4 regions of the Pseudarthrobacter xylosi genome follow, and region 1 is predicted to be linked to each of the others. Evidence: riboswitches for the same ligand, from Rfam matches in the RefSeq annotation. Region 1 holds a riboswitch; each other region holds the start of a gene.

Region 1 (4,606 bases):
GCTGTCGCCCATCTTGGCGCTGCTCTTCTTTATCCCCGCCATGAACCTGGCCGGGATCCCGCCGTTCTCCGGGTTCCTGGGGAAGGTGGGGCTCATCCAGGCAGGCATCGCACTGGGCACGCCACTTGCCTACGCCCTGGTGATCGGCGGTGTGGTCACCAGCCTCCTGACCCTGCTGGCTGTCGCGCGGGTCTGGAACCGCGCGTTCTGGCGCAAGCCCTCGGATGCCGAACACCCGGACCCCGTCCTGCTGGCTGAGCCCGAGGATTCGGACACCGGCAGCCGGGCTGGCCGCAAAAACGTCATCTTGCTGCCCCGCACCATGGTGGGCTCAACCCTGGGCCTGGTGGTCCTGGGCGTCTCACTCACGGTTTTCGCAGGCCCGCTGTTCACAGTCTCGGACCAGGCCGCCCACGAGATGCTGGACCGGTCCGCCTACATCCAGGCCGTGCTGGGTGAGGACACACAAGTTCCCGCGCTGGCACTGAAAAACGGAGGGGGCAAATGAGCCGCCACCGGATCTCCCTGCGCCAGGAACTGCCCCTGCTGGTATGGCTGGTGATTGTCTGGGCAGCCCTGTGGCAGGACTTCAGTCCCGGCAACCTGCTCTTCGGCGCGTTGCTGGCCGTGCTCGTGGCCCGGATGTTCTACCTGCCGCAGGTAGAGCTCAGCGGCCGCTTCAATATTCTTCACGCCGGGCCTTTTGTCCTGCGTTTCCTAGGCAGGGTGGCGGCGGCAAGCGTTGAGGTCATGTATCTGGCGGCTGTCCGTGGCCCGCGGGTGGTCAACGCCGTCGTCGCGGTGCCGTTACGGAGCCACCAGGACCTGATGGTCACCGCCACCGGGCACGTGATTTCGCTGATCCCGGGCTCCCTGGTGGTGGAGGTGGACCGGTCAACCTCCACCCTGTACCTCCACGCGCTCAACGTCAGCAGCCCGGAAGAGGTGGAGAGCCTTCGCAAGGAGGTCCGCTCCATCGAAGCGGGCCTGATCAGGATCATGGGCACCCGCGAAGAACTCGAAGCAATCCGGCAGGAGACCGCAGCATGATGCAGACCGTCCTGGCTGTCACGGCAGTCATTCTTTCGCTGGCGGCGGCAGGAGCCATCATCAGGATCTCCCGCGGCCCGTCGCTGCTGGACAGGGTGCTGGCATCCGACGTCCTGCTCGCAATCCTCGGCGCGGGCCTGTGCATCGACATGGCCGTCAACCGGCACCTGAACAACCTGATGCTGCTCGTGGCGCTGTCCATCGTCGGCTTCATCGGGTCAGTGACGGTTGCGCGCTTCGTGGCCGACCGGCGGGAGCAAGCCAATGAATCCTGAGGTCAGCGTGGTTGATAACGTCATCGATACCGTGTCCGCGGTGTTCCTGGTGCTGGGCGCCTTCATGTCGCTCGCCGCCGCCGTGGGGCTGCTCCGTTTCCCGGACCTGCTGAGCCGCATGCACGCGGCCACCAAGCCCCAGGTGCTGGGGCTGTTCCTGCTCCTGGCGGCCATCGGCCTGCAGCTGCGCACCTGGTGGGTGTGGCCAGTGCTGCTGGTGGCCTGGATTTTCCAGCTGCTGACGGTGCCGGTTTCGGCCCATATGGTGGGCCGCGCCGGTTACCGCACCAAACACCTGCACCGCGAGCTCCTCAGCTCCGATGAACTCGAAGCCGTGGTCCAGAAGGCGGCCCAATCGGCACGGGATGAGTCATCCAAGGATGAAGCGTCCGACGGCGGCCGGCGGGACTGAGCGTCAGCCGCCGGCCTGCGCGCCAGAGTTAGGCGTTGCCAGGGTTAGACGATGTCCTGGGACTTGGCAAAGCGGGTGATGGCCCGCTGCGTGCCGCGGTTGGCAAGCACCTGGATGATGGTGCTGACCGAGGCGGAAATGAGCGCGAACGTCAGCGCCGAGCGCAGGGTGGTGGGAGTGTCTTCGTCCTTGCCGGTGGGGGGCTTCCGGCCGGTGGACTTTTCCCACACGGTATTGACCACCTTGGTGCCGACGAATCCGGCGCCGAGGCTGATAGCCGTGCCGAGCAGCTTGATGAACAGGTTCATTCGTAGAACTCCTTGTGAGCGGATCCGGGACTGTCTTTAGCCTAACCCGGCTGCATGGACTCCAGAATCTCCCGCAGGGCTTCCACCACAAGATCGTGGTCCTGCATCTGGGGCAGGCCCGAGACCGTCACCGTGGCCACGGCGCCCACGCCGGCGACGTAGACCGGGAAGCAGCCGCCGTGGGCCGCGTAGACGGTTTCGTCGTACCAGCCGTGGTCCTCGATCCGGCCGCCGTGCAGCCTGCCGCGGAGGCCCACCAGCAGCGACGGGATCTCGTACCTGGCGGCGGTGCGCTGCTTGGCCCGGATCCAGTGCTCGTTGTCGGTGGTGGCGCCGTCCAGGGCCACATGGAAAAGGACCTGCTCGCCCTTGGTGATGTCGATCGCGATGGGCAGCCGGCGCGATTTGCCGAGCTCCACCAGCAGCAGCCCCAGGTTGAGGGAATCATCCCGGGTGAAATGGGGAAACTGCAGCTCGCGGATCTCGCCCTCGATGCGGGAAATCAGGGCCTCCAGGAGCCCCGCCGGCTGAGGCACCGTCGCATCGGGATTGAACGCAGTCACAGTCGGGTTATTGGCAGTCATGGCCCACAATCTACCCCTCCCGCGGTGTAAACTTGACCACGCCCATCAGGGCAGATTTATTACGACAGGGGAGCGCCGCCGTCGGACGTCACTGGCTTTGCCAGGGAACCGCAGGTGGGCGCTGAGAGTGCGGACAGCCGCAGACCCTCGAACCTGATCCGGTTAGTACCGGCGCAAGGGAGTCGAGTTCTCGAAGTGTCCGGCAAACGGCGGCAGCGCCGCACGCCGGGGCACTTTCCCCTCCTGTTCCTCAGGAGGACCGAATGACAACTGCAGCAATCAAAAAGACCGGCAATACCTGGCGTGTTGTGGACATCGTGGTGGCGGCGCTCATTGCCATCACCGGCGGCGTGATCTTCTGGGCCTGGTCCCAGGGCGCCGGCATAGTTTCCGCCCCCATGAACGCCGTTTACCCCCCACTGACAGGCCTGCTCGCCGGCGGCTGGATGATCCCGGCGGTGCTGGGCATGCTCATCATCCGCAAACCCGGTGCGGCGCTCTTCTGCGAAGCGGTGGCCGCCACAGGCGAACTCATCATGGGTTCGCAGTACGGCGCCACGGTGCTGATCTCCGGAATCCTGCAGGGCCTGGGCGCCGAACTGGTGTTCTTCCTGCTGGTGTACGGCAACTTCCGGTTCAAATCCTTCCTCCACCAGAAGTACAACCTCATCGCCGCGCTGCTGGCCGGTGCCGGGGCGGGCCTGTTCTGCGGCCTCAATGATTCGTTCCTGCCGTGGGGCTGGAACATCGCCTACGAGCCCGCCGACAAGCTCGCGTACATCGTGTTCTGCACCCTCTCCGGCGCAGTGATCGCTGGCGGCTTGTCCTGGATCGCCACCCGCGGCCTGGCCAAGACCGGTGTGCTGAGCTCGTTCGCGTCCCGGAAGGCAGCGTCGGAGCCAGTCTTCAACTGATGACCGCTTCCGACGCCGGCACTTCCGGAGTGCGCCCCGCCGCGGTGTCCGCCCGTGGCTGGGGCTGGCGGCATGCCGGACGGTCCACCCCCGCCGTCCACAGGCTCGACCTCGACATCGCTCCCGGCGAGCGGGTGCTGTTGCTGGGCCCGTCAGGCGCGGGCAAGTCAACGCTGCTGCACGCGCTCGCCGGGGTGCTGGGGGATGAAGGGGACGACGCCGACGAAACCGGTTCGCTGCTGATCGACGGGGTGGTGCCCCGAGGGCAGCGCGGCCGCTCGGGGCTCATGCAGCAGGATCCGGAAACGCAGGTGGTTCTGTCGCGCCTGGGTGACGACGTCGCCTTCGGCGCCGAGAATCTAGCCGTGCCTCGGGATGAGATCTGGCGGCGCGTCCATGAAGCGCTCGACGACGTCGGGCTGCGAAGTGCCGGGGCAGGTTTGAACGCCGGTGGCGGAGCTGGTTTTAATGCCGGTGGCGGAGCCGATTTCAAAGCCGACGGTGGAGCCGGTTTGGGCGCCGACGGCGGGACCGGTGCCGCCGGGCTCTCGCTGGACCACCCGACGTCGGCCCTGTCCGGCGGACAGAAGCAGCGCCTGGCGCTGGCCGGGATCCTCGCGATGCGGCCCGGGCTGATCCTGCTGGACGAGCCCACGGCGAACCTGGATCCCGCCGGCGTGCTGGAAGTCCGCGATGCCGTGGGCCGCTGCCTGGACAAAACCGGCGCCACACTGGTGGTGGTGGAGCACCGCGTGTCGGTCTGGAAGGACCTGGTGGACCGGATCGTGGTGCTCCAGCCCGGCTCCGCAGCGGGCTCCGCTGGAACTTCCACCGCTTCGTCGGCTGTCCTGCTGGACGGGCCGCCGGACCAGGTGCTGGCGGAGGCACGGGACATGCTGATCGGCGCGGGCGTCTGGGTGCCGGGGTATGTTCCGGCAACCCGCCGCCGCGCGTCCGCAGGTTCCGGTGACTTGCTGCTGGCCGCCGAGGACCTTTCCGTCTCCCGGGAGCGTCCGCGGCGCCGCGGCTTCCGGACCATCCCCCCTGTCCCGGTGCAGCAGGG
Region 2 (4,606 bases), on a different contig from region 1:
GCCGTTCTGTACGCCGGTGAAGTGAACTGGGAAGCCGTTAACCTCGAAGGCAAGCAGCGCCGGATCGAAAACGCGCTCAAGTCCGGAGACACCGTCCTGGTCCAGGTCACCAAGGACCCCGTGGGCCACAAGGGTGCACGCCTGACCAGCCAGATCTCGCTGCCCGGCCGCTACCTCGTGTATGTGCCCGGCGGTTCCATGACCGGCATTTCCCGCAAACTGCCCGACGTCGAACGCAACCGCCTCAAGCGCATCCTCAAGGACCGACTCCCCGAGCACGCCGGAGTCATCGTCCGCACCGCTGCCGAAGGCGCCTCGGAAGAGGAGCTCACGCACGACATCAACCGGCTGCGCGCGCAATGGGAGGGCATCGAAAGCCAGTCCACGTCCACCAAGATCCTCGCCCCGGAGCTGCTCTACGGCGAACCTGACCTCACCATCAAGGTGGTCCGTGACGTCTTCAACGAAGACTTCTCCAAGCTGATCGTCTCCGGTGAAGAGGCCTGGGACACCATCGAGGCCTATGTCACCTACGTTGCCCCGGACCTCGTGGGCCGCCTGGAAAAGTGGACCAAGGACACGGACATCTTCGCGGCGTGGCGGATCGACGAGCAGATCCACAAAGCCCTGGAACGCAAGGTCTTCCTGCCCTCGGGCGGCTCGCTGGTCATCGACCGCACCGAAGCCATGACCGTGGTGGACGTCAACACCGGCAAGTTCACCGGCAGCGGCGGCAACCTCGAAGAAACCGTCACGAAGAACAACCTTGAGGCAGCTGAAGAGGTTGTCCGGCAGCTCCGGCTCCGCGACATCGGCGGCATCATCGTCATCGACTTCATCGATATGGTCCTCGAATCCAACCGCGACCTGGTTCTCCGCCGTATGGTGGAATGCTTGGGCCGCGACCGGACGAAGCACCAGGTTGCCGAAGTGACCTCGCTGGGACTCGTGCAGATGACGCGAAAGCGTATGGGCACCGGTCTCCTGGAAGTCTTCGGGGAGCAGTGTGAAACCTGTGCAGGCCGCGGAATCGTCACCCACGACGACCCCGTGGAACACCGCCGCGCCAACATCGTAGCCGCTGAGCACCACGTGCAGCGGGTGGACAGCCGGCAGGAACCCCGCATCAACGATCAGCGCACCGACGGCATGCGCACGGACAGCCAGCGCCCGGACAGCCAGCCGGGTGGCCGCAATGACCGGAAGCGCCGCCGCGGACGTGGCGGCCAGCCGCTGGAAACGGCGCCGGCAGCTCCGGTGCAGATCCACACGGTCCACCCGGAACCCAATGATGCCGAGCGCCATGCGAAGGCTGAGGCCACGCGGGCCGCGCTTGCGAACATTGCGGCCGCAGCCCATGCTGCGCACCTGCACGACGACGAAGTTGCTCACGCATCAGCAGCAGCGGGACAGACTCCCGCTGCGCCGGTGCCGGCTGAGCGGCCCGAGACGGACTCCAACGGCCGCCCGGCCGCTGTGCTGACGTTCGGCGGCGAGCAGGTGGTACTGCCGTTCGTGGCGCATCACGAGGACCAGCCGCACGCACCTGCTTTGACGCTTGACCGCCTCGCGGAGGCCTTCGCCCACCTTGGCGAGCCGGCCCCCGTAGCGGAAAGCACGCCATCGGCGGCCCTGTCAACTGAAAGCCAGCCGGCCGAACCAGTCCGTCAGCAGCAGCCAGCCGTTGCGGAGAAGGATTACTCGGACCACACCGAGGAGCCCCGCGCCCGCCGTCCCCGGCGGAACCGGAGTGCCAGCCGTGCCCAGGGTGCAGCCAACGCGACGTCCGTGGAGCATCACGAAGCCGGTCCGGCGGCTGCCGCCGGACGCACCCATGCCGCCAAGGCCCCGGAGCCCGTCAAGGCTGCTGTGGCCGACAAACCAGCGGCCACGAACGCGCCCATCATCCTGGGTGTAGGGGTTCCGGCCTCGGAGCTCTGACAAACAGCAGGGCAAGCCACCACAACGGCGCCCGGACGCACCCGTGAATTACGGGCTGCGTCCGGGCGTCCGGCGTTAAGTCCTGAGGAACGCTAGGCTGGTGACCGACACGGGGTGCCGCGCAGAGTGCCGGCTGAGATCCACACCCGTTGAACCTGTCCGGTTAGCACCGGCGAAGGGATGTCTCTTTTGGCTTCAACTTCTGTCCTTCCTCCTGCACCACCCGCGGCCGCTCTGTCGAAATTCTCAGCCAACCAGGTTGAGGTCCAGCCGGCGCCAGGCCTGTCTGCCAACGTCCCCGTGCTCCGTGTCGTCCCGCGGGTGCTGTCCATTGCCGGATCAGACCCGTCAGGTGGCGCGGGGATCCAGGCTGATCTGAAGAGCATTGCCGCCCTTGGCGGCTATGGCATGGCGGCCATCACCGCCCTGACAGTCCAAAACACGCAGGGGGTCCGGGCGGTTCACGTCCCCCCGGCATCCTTCCTGGGCCAGCAGCTAGGCGCCATCAGCGACGACATCACCATCGACGCGGTCAAGATCGGCATGCTGGGCGACGCCGCCGTGATTGGCGTGGTCCGTGACTGGCTGGAAAGGGTGCGTCCCGCCGTCGTCGTTCTTGATCCGGTGATGGTGGCCACCAGCGGAGACCGGCTGCTGCAGGAGTCTGCCGAGGCAGCCCTGCGGGAGCTGCTCCCGCTCGCGGACCTGATCACCCCCAACCTGGCCGAATTGGCCATCCTGGTGGGGGAGCCGCAGGCACGGGACTGGCCTGTTGCGCTCGGACAGGGGCAGCGGTTGTCCGCCGCGACCGGTGCCACTGTCCTGGTCAAGGGCGGCCATCTCGACGGCGGTGCCTGCCCGGATGCCTTGGTCAACGCCGTCGGGCTGCTCGGCCACGAGGTAGTGGAAGTGAGCGGGGACAGGATCCCCACGCGCAACAGCCACGGCACCGGCTGCTCGCTGTCGTCGGCCATGGCCACAGTCCAGGCCAGACTGGGAGACTGGGAAGCCACACTCCGGCAAGTGAAGCCTTGGCTGGTCGGGGCGCTGCAGGGGGCTGACCAACTCGAGGTGGGCACGGGCAACGGCCCCATCAACCACTTCCACCACATGCAACAGGTTCCGGCAGCCGGCGAATTCGCACAGACGCTGCGGCGGGCGGCGGAGCCGGAACTTGAGGCTATCTACGGGCTGGATTTCATCCGCGACCTGGCGGCCGGCACGCTGGCTGAGGAACAGTTCGCCTATTACCTCGCCCAGGACGCCATCTACCTCAACGGTTATTCGCGGGTCCTTGCCCGGGCCAGTGCGCTGGCGCCCACGGAAGCCGCCCAGGTGTTCTGGGCAAAATCTGCCCGGCAATGCCTTGAAGTCGAATCCGAACTGCACCGCACATGGCTGAGCACCAGGACAGTGGACTCCGTCCTTGGACCTGTCACCAAGTCCTATGTGGACCACCTGCTGGCTGCCTCAACCTCCGGCAGCTACGCGGTCCTCGTGGCTGCGGTGCTGCCGTGCTTCTGGCTGTACGCCGAGGTGGGACAGTCCCTCCACAAGGAGTTCCTGGCGGCCGGTGCACCAGCGGCGCATCCCTATGCTGACTGGCTACGTGCCTATGCTGACGAGGACTTCGCACATGCCACCCGCGAGGCGATCACCTTGGCCGACGACGCCGGCCGAAGTGCCTCCGACGATGAACGTGCAGCGATGCTCGTGTCATTCAGGCAGTCGTGCCGGTTCGAGGTGGAATTTTTCGACGCGCCGCGAATTCATTCCTGACAGTCTGGGGCCCGCGTGGCCTGTACGATAGTCAGGCACGGTTTTGGATTGTCAGTGCAGTACCTGCTTGTGGGTCCTATCACAGACAACCGACCGTAACCAGCCTCATTTGCGGCCGAAGGCAAAATTAGCGTATTCTAGATCTTCGGTGCTTACGCCAACACTTGGGTTACGACCCCACGGCGTTGAGGCACAGCGAGAACCCAGCCAAATATGGAATCGGGTTCAGCACGCAAATTTAGTAATAAACGTCGAGAGAAGTGAGTTCCCAAGTGGTGTACGCGATTGTCCGCGCAGGCGGCCGCCAAGAGAAGGTTTCCGTTGGAGACTTCGTTACCCTGAACCGCGTCCCCGGTGGAGCCGGCAGCACTTTTGAGTTGCCCGCACTGCTCCTGGTAGACGGTGACAAAGTCACCTCTGCTGCTGCGGACCTGGCCAAGGTAACGGTTACGGCTGAGATCCTCGAAGACCTCCGTGGTCCGAAGATCGTCATCCAGAAGTTCAAGAACAAGACCGGTTACAAGAAGCGCCAGGGTCACCGTCAGGAATTGACCAAGGTCAAGATCACGGGTATCAAGTAACTCTTCGTTACTGTTCAGGTTCTTCAGCAGATTCCCCAGAATTTAAAGGCAGGCATTTCAAATGGCACATAAAAAAGGCGCGAGTTCCACTCGCAACGGTCGTGACTCCAACGCCCAGTACCTCGGCGTCAAGCGCTTCGGCGGCCAGGTAGTTTCCGCAGGCGAGATCATCGTCCGCCAGCGTGGCACCCACTTCCACCCGGGCGCCGGCGTTGGACGTGGCGGCGACGACACACTGTTCGCACTGGCCCCGGGAGCCGTTCAGTTCGGCACCCGCCGCGGTCGCCGCGTTGTCAACATCGTTG
Region 3 (4,606 bases), on a different contig from region 1:
GACTTCCAGCGTGAGTTCGTGCGAAGAATGTTCGCAATGGACCTGCAGGAGCCCGCCACACCGGAGGAGAAACGGTCAGCTCGCCGGCTCCGGTTGCAGGCACCTTCCTGGGATGCCCCGCTGCACATTGTTCCGGGAGTTCCCACCATGGTCTTGACTGGCGGCTGGGAACCGCTCTACGAGGAGATCGCCGGATATCTGCAGGAAACCGGCGCCCTGCACCGCATTGCTGCGGGAGGACACCGGCCCCAGGACTCTGCCGAAGGTGACCGAGCCATCCGGTCCTTCATCGCCAGCGTCGGCAGGTCACGCTCGGTGCAGGCATCCTGAGCAGTCAGCTCCCGGCAGGGATCCGAAGCTCGGGGAGGTAGACCTTCCCGCCGGCGGCCAGGAACTCCGCACTCTTTTCGCGCATCCCGCTGTAGGCCTCGGCTATGGCCGCCTGCGAATCTGCGGAACCGTATTCGTCCCTGATGTCCTGGCTGATTTTCATGGAGCAGAACTTCGGGCCGCACATCGAGCAGAAGTGCGCCGTTTTCGCCGGCTCGGCCGGCAACGTCTCGTCATGAAAGGCCTCCGCTGTAACCGGGTCCAGGGACAGCGCGAACTGGTCCCGCCAGCGGAACTCGAACCGGGCCTTGGACAGGGCATCGTCCCGTGCATGGGCGCCCGGGTGGCCCTTGGCAAGGTCGGCTGCATGGGCGGCGATCTTGTACGTGATCACCCCGGTCTTCACGTCGTCCTTGTTCGGCAGGCCAAGGTGCTCCTTGGGCGTGACGTAACAAAGCATGGCTGTGCCGTAGCGGGCGATTTCGGTGGCGCCGATGGCGGACGTGATGTGGTCATAGCCCGGGGCAATGTCCGTGACCAGCGGCCCCAGTGTGTAGAACGGTGCGCCCTTGCAGAGTTCCTGCTGGCGTTCCACGTTTTCCCGCACCAAATGGAACGGGACGTGCCCGGGACCCTCCACCATGACCTGCACATCGAAGTCCCACGCCCGCTGCGTCAGCTCCGCCAGGGTGTCCAGCTCCGCGAACTGGGCGGCGTCGTTGGCGTCAGCCGTCGCTCCCGGGCGCAGTCCGTCGCCCAAAGAGAACGCGACGTCGTATTTGGCGAAGATCTCGCACAGCTCGTCGAAGTGCGTGTAGAGGAAGTTCTCCTGGTGGTGGGCCAGACACCAGCCCGCCATGATCGCACCGCCCCTGGAGACGATGCCGGTGACGCGGTTGGCCGTCAGCGGCACATAACGCAGCAGCACACCGGCGTGGATGGTCATGTAGTCCACACCCTGCTCGCACTGCTCAATGACGGTGTCCCGGAAGATTTCCCACGTCAGTGCGTTGGCCTCGCCGTTGACCTTCTCCAAGGCCTGGTAGATGGGCACCGTGCCGATGGGCACAGGGGAGTTGCGGATGAGCCATTCCCGCGTGGTGTGGATGTCGTCGCCGGTGGACAGGTCCATCACCGTGTCGGCGCCCCACTGGGTGGCCCACTGGAGTTTGTCCACTTCCTCGGCGATGGAGCTGGTCACGGCGGAGTTGCCGATGTTCGCGTTGATCTTGACCAGGAAGGCCTTGCCGATAATCATCGGTTCGGATTCCGGGTGGTTGATGTTGTTGGGGATGATGGCGCGACCGGCAGCGACTTCGCTGCGGACCAGTTCCACGTCGCAGTTCTCGCGGAGGGCAACGAATTGCATCTCGGTGGTGATGTGACCCTGCCGCGCGTAGTGCATCTGGGTGACGGTGTGGCCGTCGACGGCGCGGCGGGGCACTGGCTGTGCCCCTTTCCACTCCGCAGAGGCCGCGCCGCGGCGCACGGCAGACTTGCCGTCGTCGAGCAGGTTCCGTTCCCGTCCGCTGTAGGGCTGGGTGTCGGCGCGGGCGGCGATCCACTCCGAGCGGAACGGGTTGAGGCCCACCACCGGATCGCTGCCCGGACCCGCCGTGCGGTAGGTCTGGAAAGGCCCGTTCGCCTCACCGTTCGGCGACGGCTCCAGTGCGATCTCGGTCACTGGAACCTGGATGCCCGTTGCTTCATCGGTGATATACGCCAGCGAGTGGGACTTCAGTGACTGGGTTTCTGGCTGGAGCGGTTGATCCTGGTCGGCCCCACTTTGGGCAGGGATCAGCTGTGATTCTTGTGTATTCAATGAATACTCACTTCCTTCGCCGGCATTACCCGGACAGGTTCAACGGTCGCAGGCTGCGTCAGCCCGATCTCAGCCCCTGCAAGGGCTCCCGTGTGGTCAAGTCGAAGCTACCACAGGCCGCGGGCGGCCCGGTGACAGCAATCACGAAACGGGGTCGCAACCTATCCGTTCAAGCACTTGAATTAAATTGAAGCTTCAAGTAAATTGGTGGTATAGCCGCCTTCGACTGAAGGCCAATGGACCGGGAGCGTTCAATGACTGCAGAAGCCACCAGCCGGGATCTCCTTCCTGCCGACCTCTCCATGGGCACCGTGATGCTCAAGGTGGGCGACATGAAGCTGATGACCGATTACTACCAGCGCGCACTCGGCCTTGAGGTTGTGGCCGAAGAGGATGGCGGCGTCTACCTTGGCCGCCTGCAACGTCCGCTGGTCCATCTCGCGGCCGCCCCGTCCCTGAACCTGCCAGGCAGGGGAGAGGCCGGGCTGTTCCACACGGCACTGCTCTTTGATGACCAGGCGTCACTGGCTGCCACGGTAGCCACCACAGCCCAGTACGAACCCCGGTCCTTCACGGGCAGCGCCGACCACCTCGTGAGCGAGGCCTTCTACTTCAATGACCCCGAGGGCAACGGCATTGAACTGTACTGGGACAGGCCCCGTGAAAACTGGTCCTGGAATGGGAAGGATGTGGTGATGGACAGCCTGGCACTGCCGCCGCAGCGCTACCTTGAGCAGCACCTGACCCAGGAGTCCGTGGCCGGCCAGCAGGCCACCGAAGCCGGGGTGGGCCACGTCCATCTCCAGGTGGGTGACGTCCAGTCGGCGCACCATTTCTACGTGGGCACGCTGGGCTTCGAAAAGACGGCAGGCTGGCACGGGCAGGCGCTGTTTGTCTCCGCCGGCCGGTATCACCACCACATGGCCATGAACGTATGGAACAGCCGCGGCGCCGGTCCCCGCAAGGACACCCTGGGCTTGGGTGAAGTGCTCATCGAGGTCACTTCCGCGGACGACGTCGGTGCGCTCGCCGACCGTCTGAAGGTCGCCGGCGTGGCCTCGCACCACACGGGCGCCGAGCTTCGGTTCGAGGATCCGTGGCGCAACAGGATCCGTGTCGCCGTCCGCTGAGCACGGATGCCCAATGTGCGGGGCGCCTTGTACTAGGCTGATTCTGAACGGCCGGGGCGGCATCTGATGCAGTCCTTCTGGGCCGCACCGTCGACGGAATGAGGGCTGTTCCCATGGGCTTCACTGAAATTTTTGTTTCCACTCACGATGCCGCGCTGAAGCGGGCGGTCGTCCTGGATGCGGGTGGCACCCCGGCGGGCCAGGCCCTGCGGATTCCCGGAATCAGCGATTTCGAAATCGAACAGCTGGGTGATCTTGCCGGTGCTGCGGTGCACGCCGGTGGCGCTGACTACGAACTGGCCATGGTTGACGTGGCCAGCGATTCGCTCCTTGGGGTTCCGCCGGCCATGGTGCGTGCCCTGGCGGACCTGCTCAGTTATGAGACTGAGGGGGAGGGCAATGTCCTGGATGAAGTCGCTGAAAAGTGGGCCGCCCAGGATGACATGCCCTTCGGCGTGGTCGAAGCCCGGGCGTATGTCCAGAAGTTCGCCGAGTTGGCCAACTCGATCGATGACGCCGCGCGTACCGGGGTCTACGTCTGGTCGTCCTAGGCCTGCCGTGGCCGGCCGGCTGCTCCATCCGTACGTGTCAAGTCGAAATCCGGACGCTGATCTGGCACAATAAATAGGTACTCGATCTGCGTGGCCCCTCTCTCCGCGTCTGGATCCTGTCCTTTGAACCCGCAAGTATGGCCCGCCCCACGGGTGCAGAACGTCGGTTTACCCCTTTTCTGAAACAGGAGTGACCACAAAAGTGGCCGTAAAGATTCGCCTTAAGCGCTTTGGCAAGATGCGCGCACCGTACTACCGCATCGTCGTTATGGACGCACGCTCCAAGCGTGACGGCCGTGCCATCGAAGAGATCGGCAAGTACCACCCCACCGAAGAGCCCTCATACATCGAGGTTGACGCGGACCGTGCCCAGTACTGGCTCGGCGTCGGCGCACAGCCGTCCGAGCAGGTTGCCGCGATCCTCAAGATCACCGGTGACTGGCAGAAGTTCAAGGGCCTCCCGGGCCAGGAAGGCACCCTGAAGACCAAAGCTCCGAAGGTTGCCTTTGTCGCCCCGGAGAAGGGTTCCGTGATTATCCCGGAAGCCATCACCAAGAAGTCAAAGCAGTCTGACGCAGCCGAGGCCCCGGCCGAAGCAGAGACCACCGAGGCTGAGTAGATTGCTGGCAGAAGCGCTCGAACACCTCGTCCGGGGAATCGTTGATTCGCCTGACGATGTCAAGGTCAGCTCGAAGAACAACCGCCGCGGGGACACCCTCGAGGTTCGTGTTCATCAGGATGACCTGGGACGGGTGATCGGCCGCCAGGGCCGC
Region 4 (4,606 bases), on a different contig from region 1:
CGTGCTCGCGGCGCGGAATCCTACCGGCCGCTTTCGCCAGCCTACCGGCGATGACGGCGTGTTTGAAGGCCTCCCCCATGAGTGCCGGGTTCTGCGCACGCGTGACCGCTGTGGCCAGCAGCACGGCGTCACAGCCAAGCTCCATGGCCAGTGCGGCGTCGGACGCCGTGCCGATGCCGGCGTCCAGCACCACGGGCACCGAGGCGCGCGAGACGATCAGTTCGATGTTGTGCGGATTCAGGATTCCCAGGCCGGTGCCGATGGGCGCTCCGAGCGGCATAACCGCGGTGGCACCCAGGTTTTCCAGCCGCAGGGCCAGGACCGGGTCATCGTTGGTGTAGGCGAACACTTTGAAGCCCCGGTTTACCAGCTGTTCCGTGGCGTCCACCAGCTCCACGGCGTCCGGCAGCAGGGTCTGTTCGTCGGCGATGACTTCCAGCTTGAGCCAGTCGGTTTCCAGCGCTTCGCGGGCGAGTTCCGCCGTCATGACCGCGTCCCGGGCGGTGAAGCAGCCTGCGGTGTTGGGCAGGATCCGGATCCCGTGGTCCACCAGAAGCTGGAAAAGGGACCCTGATTCGGCCGGCGAATAGCGCCGCATGGCCACCGTGGTCAGTTCGGTTCCGGACGCCAGCAGGGCAGCGCCCAGCCCGTCCAGGCTAGGGGCTCCCCCGGTGCCCATGATGAGGCGGGAGCCGAGCTCGACGCCGTCGATCACCAGCCTGTCGGCGGCCTCCGGCGGGTTCTGTGTGCTGATGTTGCTGGTTACTGTCATGGTGTCAGCCTCCCTGGACTGCTGTGACCAGTTCGACGTCGTCACCTTCGGCGAGCGCCGTGACGAACCACTGGCTGCGGGGTACTACTTCCGAGTTATGGGCGACGGCGACGCCGAGTTTCTGCCCGTCTTCCGCCTGGCCGTTGGCTGCGAGGGGCCGGCCTGTGATCTGGCTGATGAGGGTGGTGATGGAGGCGTCGTCCGCCACGGAATGGCGCGAGCCGTTGAGGGTGATGTTCATGCTGATTCCTTCTGCGGGTCGAGGTCCTTCATGCTGCTGATGTCCTTGGGTGGGGCCTGTGTGCCGGCTACGTGGTGCTTTCCAGAAAAGCGGGCGGGGCTGAGCGCCCCCCATCGCGGGTCTGTCCGGCCGTCCAGCAGGTCCCGGCAGATGGCTGCCGCCGCGGGAGCAAGCAGCACACCGTGGCGGAAGAATCCGGTGGCAATGATCAGCCCTGCAATGTCTCCTGTGCTCCCCGGGTTCCCCGCGTTCCCCGGCCTTGGTGCGGAAACCGGAACGCGGCCCAGGAGCGGCGCGTTGTCCGGCGTCGCCGGTCTTGCCCGTGCCGTGCATTCCAGGAGTTCAAGCTCCGAGACGGCTGGCACCAGGACCTGGGCGTCACGCAGCAACTGGTAGACGCCACCGGCTGAGACGGCACCATCGCCTGTCCCGGCGAGCGCGTCCTCCCGTTGCGTTGCCCCAATCACCACGGTGCCGTCCTGTCGGGCAACGATGTAAACCGGCACACCATGGACCATTCCGCGGACTGTCGAGGTGAGGAGCGGGCGCAGGTGCTGCGGAACAGCCAGTCGAAGGATGTCACCGTAGACGGGCCGCAGGGGCAGGAGCAGTCCTGCCGGCAGGCCTTCCAGCGAGGCCGCCTGCAATCCGTTGGCCACGATGGTCTCCCGGGCCCGGACAGTTCCGCCGTGGGCGAGCGCCACGCCGCTGACGCGGCCGTCCTGCCAGAGAAGGGCAGTGGCCCGGTGGTCAACGGCGAATCCCCTGCGGGCACCTGCCACGGCGGTTCCAGCCCCCGGTTCATGGAGGGCCAGGACTTCCTGGAGGCACGCCACCAGCTTCCGTGGATCCACCTGGTGGTCGGCGGGGATGTCCAGGGCACAGGAGATGGCCGGGCTGAGCAGGGATTCCCTGGACCTGGCCTCACGGACAGTCAGGGGTTCCACCACCAGGCCGCTGGCCTGCTGCACAGCCCGGAGGTCCATCAGCGCCCGGCGGTCCGCAGCGTCCGCGCCGATGGCGAGGGTCGGCGTCGTCAGGTATCCGGTCTCGCCAGCCCCCGCCAGGGCGAGGTCTGCCGCGAAGGCGGGCCACAGGCCGGAGGATGCAAGCATCAGCTCCAGCAGGTCTTCCTCCTGGTAATGCAGTTCGCTCACAGGGGCAAGCATGCCGGCGGCTGCCCAGCTGGCGCCGCTCCCGGGCGCGTCATCGATCAGCACAACGGAACGGCCGGATCGCCGGGCCTCCCAGGCGATGGCGTGGCCGATCACTCCACCGCCGATGACTGCCACGTCGGCATGCAGCACGGCGGCCGTGCTGGCCGGGACGCTGGTTGATGCAGTCACAGGTGGGCTGCTTATTGCGGGGGGCATCTGGTTCCTTCCCTACGCCGGTACTAGCCGGATCAGGTCAAGCGGTCGGCTCTGACGCCCTCTCAGCCCGGCCGCTTTGTGACGGCTGTAACGGGCTCCCGCAGTACCCGCCCAGTTTAGGGGAATTAGGCTGGTTTCCATGAACGCGCAATCCTTCGCCGCTGCAGGCACGCCCTCCGCCACCTCCTCCGCTCCCGAATCCCTAGCCGGAACAGACCATACCGGCGGCGTGGCCACAGGCATCCCACACAGTGCCAGGCTCTACCTGTGCACTGATGCGCGCCGGGACCGCGGGGACTTTGGCGAGTTTGTGGACGCGGCTTTTGCCGGTGGCGTGGACATCATCCAGCTCCGCGACAAGTCCATCGAGGCGGCGGAGGAACTGGAGCTGCTGGCCGTGCTTCAGGCTGCGGCCGAGCGCCACGGAAGGCTGTGGGCGGTCAACGACCGCGCCGATATCGCGCTGCTGTCCAGCGCCCCCGTCTTCCATATCGGGCAGAAGGACCTGCCGGTTGCTTCCGCCCGTACGCTGCTGGGCGGGCGCGTTGCGGTCGGTCTTTCCACGCACACCGCCGAGCAGATCGAAGGCGCCATCCGGCTGTCCGGCGGGCTGACGTCCGAACGCGGCCTGGACTACTTCTGCGTCGGACCGGTCTGGGCTACTCCCACCAAACCCGGTCGGGCCGCCGTCGGCCTTGACCTGGTGCGGTATGCGGCCGAAGCAGTCCGCGCTGCCGGTGGCATCCAGGCCACGCTGCCCTGGTTTGCCATCGGCGGCATCGATCTTGGCAACGTGGAGCAGGTGGTGGAGGCCGGTGCCGGCAGGATTGTTGTGGTGCGTGCCATCACCGAGGCCTCCGATCCCGCAGCGGCCGCGGCGGCATTCGTGGCCGCCCTGGACGCGGGCGCATCCTGACAATCCCCCGCGTGGCGGACGGTGGGCGTGCACGATCCATGGAAATCGGGCTAACCTAATTTTCGTGTCACATCATCGGTTGGCCCCAAATGTCCACGAGCAGACCAACGACCTCGCGGCGGCACTGAGCGCCCTGCGGACCGAGCTTGAACTGCCGGGGCCCTAACCCCGCGGAGGCGGTCCGGGACGCGGAAGCGGCCGTGGCCGCACACGAGTTGCCGGGCGCTGACCTGACGGACGTGGACTTCCTCACCATCGATCCGGCGTCCTCCACTGACCTGGACCAGGCGCTGTTCATCGAGCGCGCAGACACTGGCTACCGGGTGCTTTACGCCATCGCTGACGTGCCGTCCTTTGTCCGCCCTGGCGGCAGACTGGACGCAGAGACCCGCCGCCGCGGCCAGACGTTCTACGTCCCTGACGGCCGTATTCCGCTGCATCCGGAGGTCATCAGCGAAGGGGCCGGCAGCCTCCTGGCCGGTCAGCTCTGTTCCGCCTATGTCTGGGAGTTCGGGCTGGACGACGCCGCACAGGTCGCCACTGTGAGCGTGCGGCGGTCCACCATCCGCAGCCGGGCCAAGCTGAGCTACAAGGGAGTCCAGGCCGAACTCGACGCCGGGACAGCCGGTCCCGTGCTCCAGCTCCTGAAGGAAGTGGGGCTCAAGCGTGTTGAGCTGGAGCGGCAGCGTGGCGGCGCCAGCCTGAACATGCCCGAGCAGGAAATCGTGCAACTGCCCGACGGCGGCTACCGGATTGCCGCGGCACCGCAGCTTCCGGTGGAGGACTGGAACGCCCAGATTTCCCTGATGACCGGAATGGCGGCGGCGAACCTGATGTTGGCAGGAAAAGTGGGCATCCTGCGCACCATGCCGGCGCCGGACGAGCGCTCCCTGCGCCACTTCCGCCTCCAGACCGAGGCCTTGGGCAAGCCGTGGGACGGCAAAATCAGTTACGGCGAATACCTCCGCAGCCTTGATCCGACAGAGCCCCGGCAACTGGCCATCCTGCACTCGGCCGGCATGCTGTTCCGCGGCGCCAGCTACACGGCGTTTGACGGCACCGTCCCGGACGCCGCCGTCCAGTCCGCCATCGGCGCCGCCTACGCCCACACCACGGCACCGCTCCGGCGCCTTATCGACCGCTTCGTGCTGGTGATCTGCGAAGCCCTGAGCAACGGCAACCCTGTACCGGACTGGGCGCGGGAAGCCCTGCCGTCCCTGCCGGAGATCATGGCCGGATCCGACCAACTGGCATCGCGGATGGAACGCATGGCGCTGGATACTGTGGAAGCCGCGCTCCTGGTC

The links. A riboswitch is a leader RNA that binds a small molecule or an ion and turns the genes downstream of it on or off. The one in region 1 is predicted to bind thiamine pyrophosphate.
Region 2: linked by a shared signal. The riboswitch ahead of thiD (bifunctional hydroxymethylpyrimidine kinase/phosphomethylpyrimidine kinase) and the one ahead of ACZY1F_RS03715 (ECF transporter S component) in region 1 are both predicted to bind thiamine pyrophosphate.
Region 3: linked by a shared signal. The riboswitch ahead of thiC (phosphomethylpyrimidine synthase ThiC) and the one ahead of ACZY1F_RS03715 (ECF transporter S component) in region 1 are both predicted to bind thiamine pyrophosphate.
Region 4: linked by a shared signal. The riboswitch ahead of thiO (glycine oxidase ThiO) and the one ahead of ACZY1F_RS03715 (ECF transporter S component) in region 1 are both predicted to bind thiamine pyrophosphate.

Annotation. Positions count from the first base shown of each region.
Region 1 covers NZ_JBVAYT010000001.1:786,769-791,374, reverse strand. Annotated here, with positions in the region: gene ACZY1F_RS03745 (Na+/H+ antiporter subunit D) at 1-508, shown strand, start outside; gene ACZY1F_RS03740 (Na+/H+ antiporter subunit E) at 505-1,050, shown strand; gene ACZY1F_RS03735 (MrpF/PhaF family protein) at 1,047-1,325, shown strand; gene mnhG (monovalent cation/H(+) antiporter subunit G) at 1,315-1,737, shown strand; gene ACZY1F_RS03725 (DUF4235 domain-containing protein) at 1,782-2,045, opposite strand; gene ACZY1F_RS03720 (heme-degrading domain-containing protein) at 2,087-2,629, opposite strand; TPP riboswitch at 2,686-2,827, shown strand; gene ACZY1F_RS03715 (ECF transporter S component) at 2,893-3,543, shown strand; gene ACZY1F_RS03710 (ABC transporter ATP-binding protein) at 3,543-4,606, shown strand, end outside.
Region 2 covers NZ_JBVAYT010000003.1:474,459-479,064, reverse strand. Annotated here, with positions in the region: gene ACZY1F_RS09785 (Rne/Rng family ribonuclease) at 1-1,941, shown strand, start outside; TPP riboswitch at 2,042-2,139, shown strand; gene thiD (bifunctional hydroxymethylpyrimidine kinase/phosphomethylpyrimidine kinase) at 2,122-3,720, shown strand; gene rplU (50S ribosomal protein L21) at 3,993-4,301, shown strand; gene rpmA (50S ribosomal protein L27) at 4,363-4,606, shown strand, end outside.
Region 3 covers NZ_JBVAYT010000006.1:26,742-31,347, reverse strand. Annotated here, with positions in the region: gene ACZY1F_RS13910 (alpha/beta hydrolase) at 1-330, shown strand, start outside; gene thiC (phosphomethylpyrimidine synthase ThiC) at 335-2,152, opposite strand; TPP riboswitch at 2,147-2,254, opposite strand; gene ACZY1F_RS13900 (VOC family protein) at 2,407-3,282, shown strand; gene ACZY1F_RS13895 (hypothetical protein) at 3,396-3,833, shown strand; gene rpsP (30S ribosomal protein S16) at 4,036-4,452, shown strand; gene ACZY1F_RS13885 (RNA-binding protein) at 4,454-4,606, shown strand, end outside.
Region 4 covers NZ_JBVAYT010000004.1:292,735-297,340, reverse strand. Annotated here, with positions in the region: gene ACZY1F_RS11460 (thiazole synthase) at 1-772, opposite strand, end outside; gene thiS (sulfur carrier protein ThiS) at 777-1,013, opposite strand; gene thiO (glycine oxidase ThiO) at 1,010-2,386, opposite strand; TPP riboswitch at 2,379-2,498, opposite strand; gene thiE (thiamine phosphate synthase) at 2,526-3,302, shown strand; partial or broken gene ACZY1F_RS11440 (RNB domain-containing ribonuclease) at 3,367-4,606, shown strand, end outside.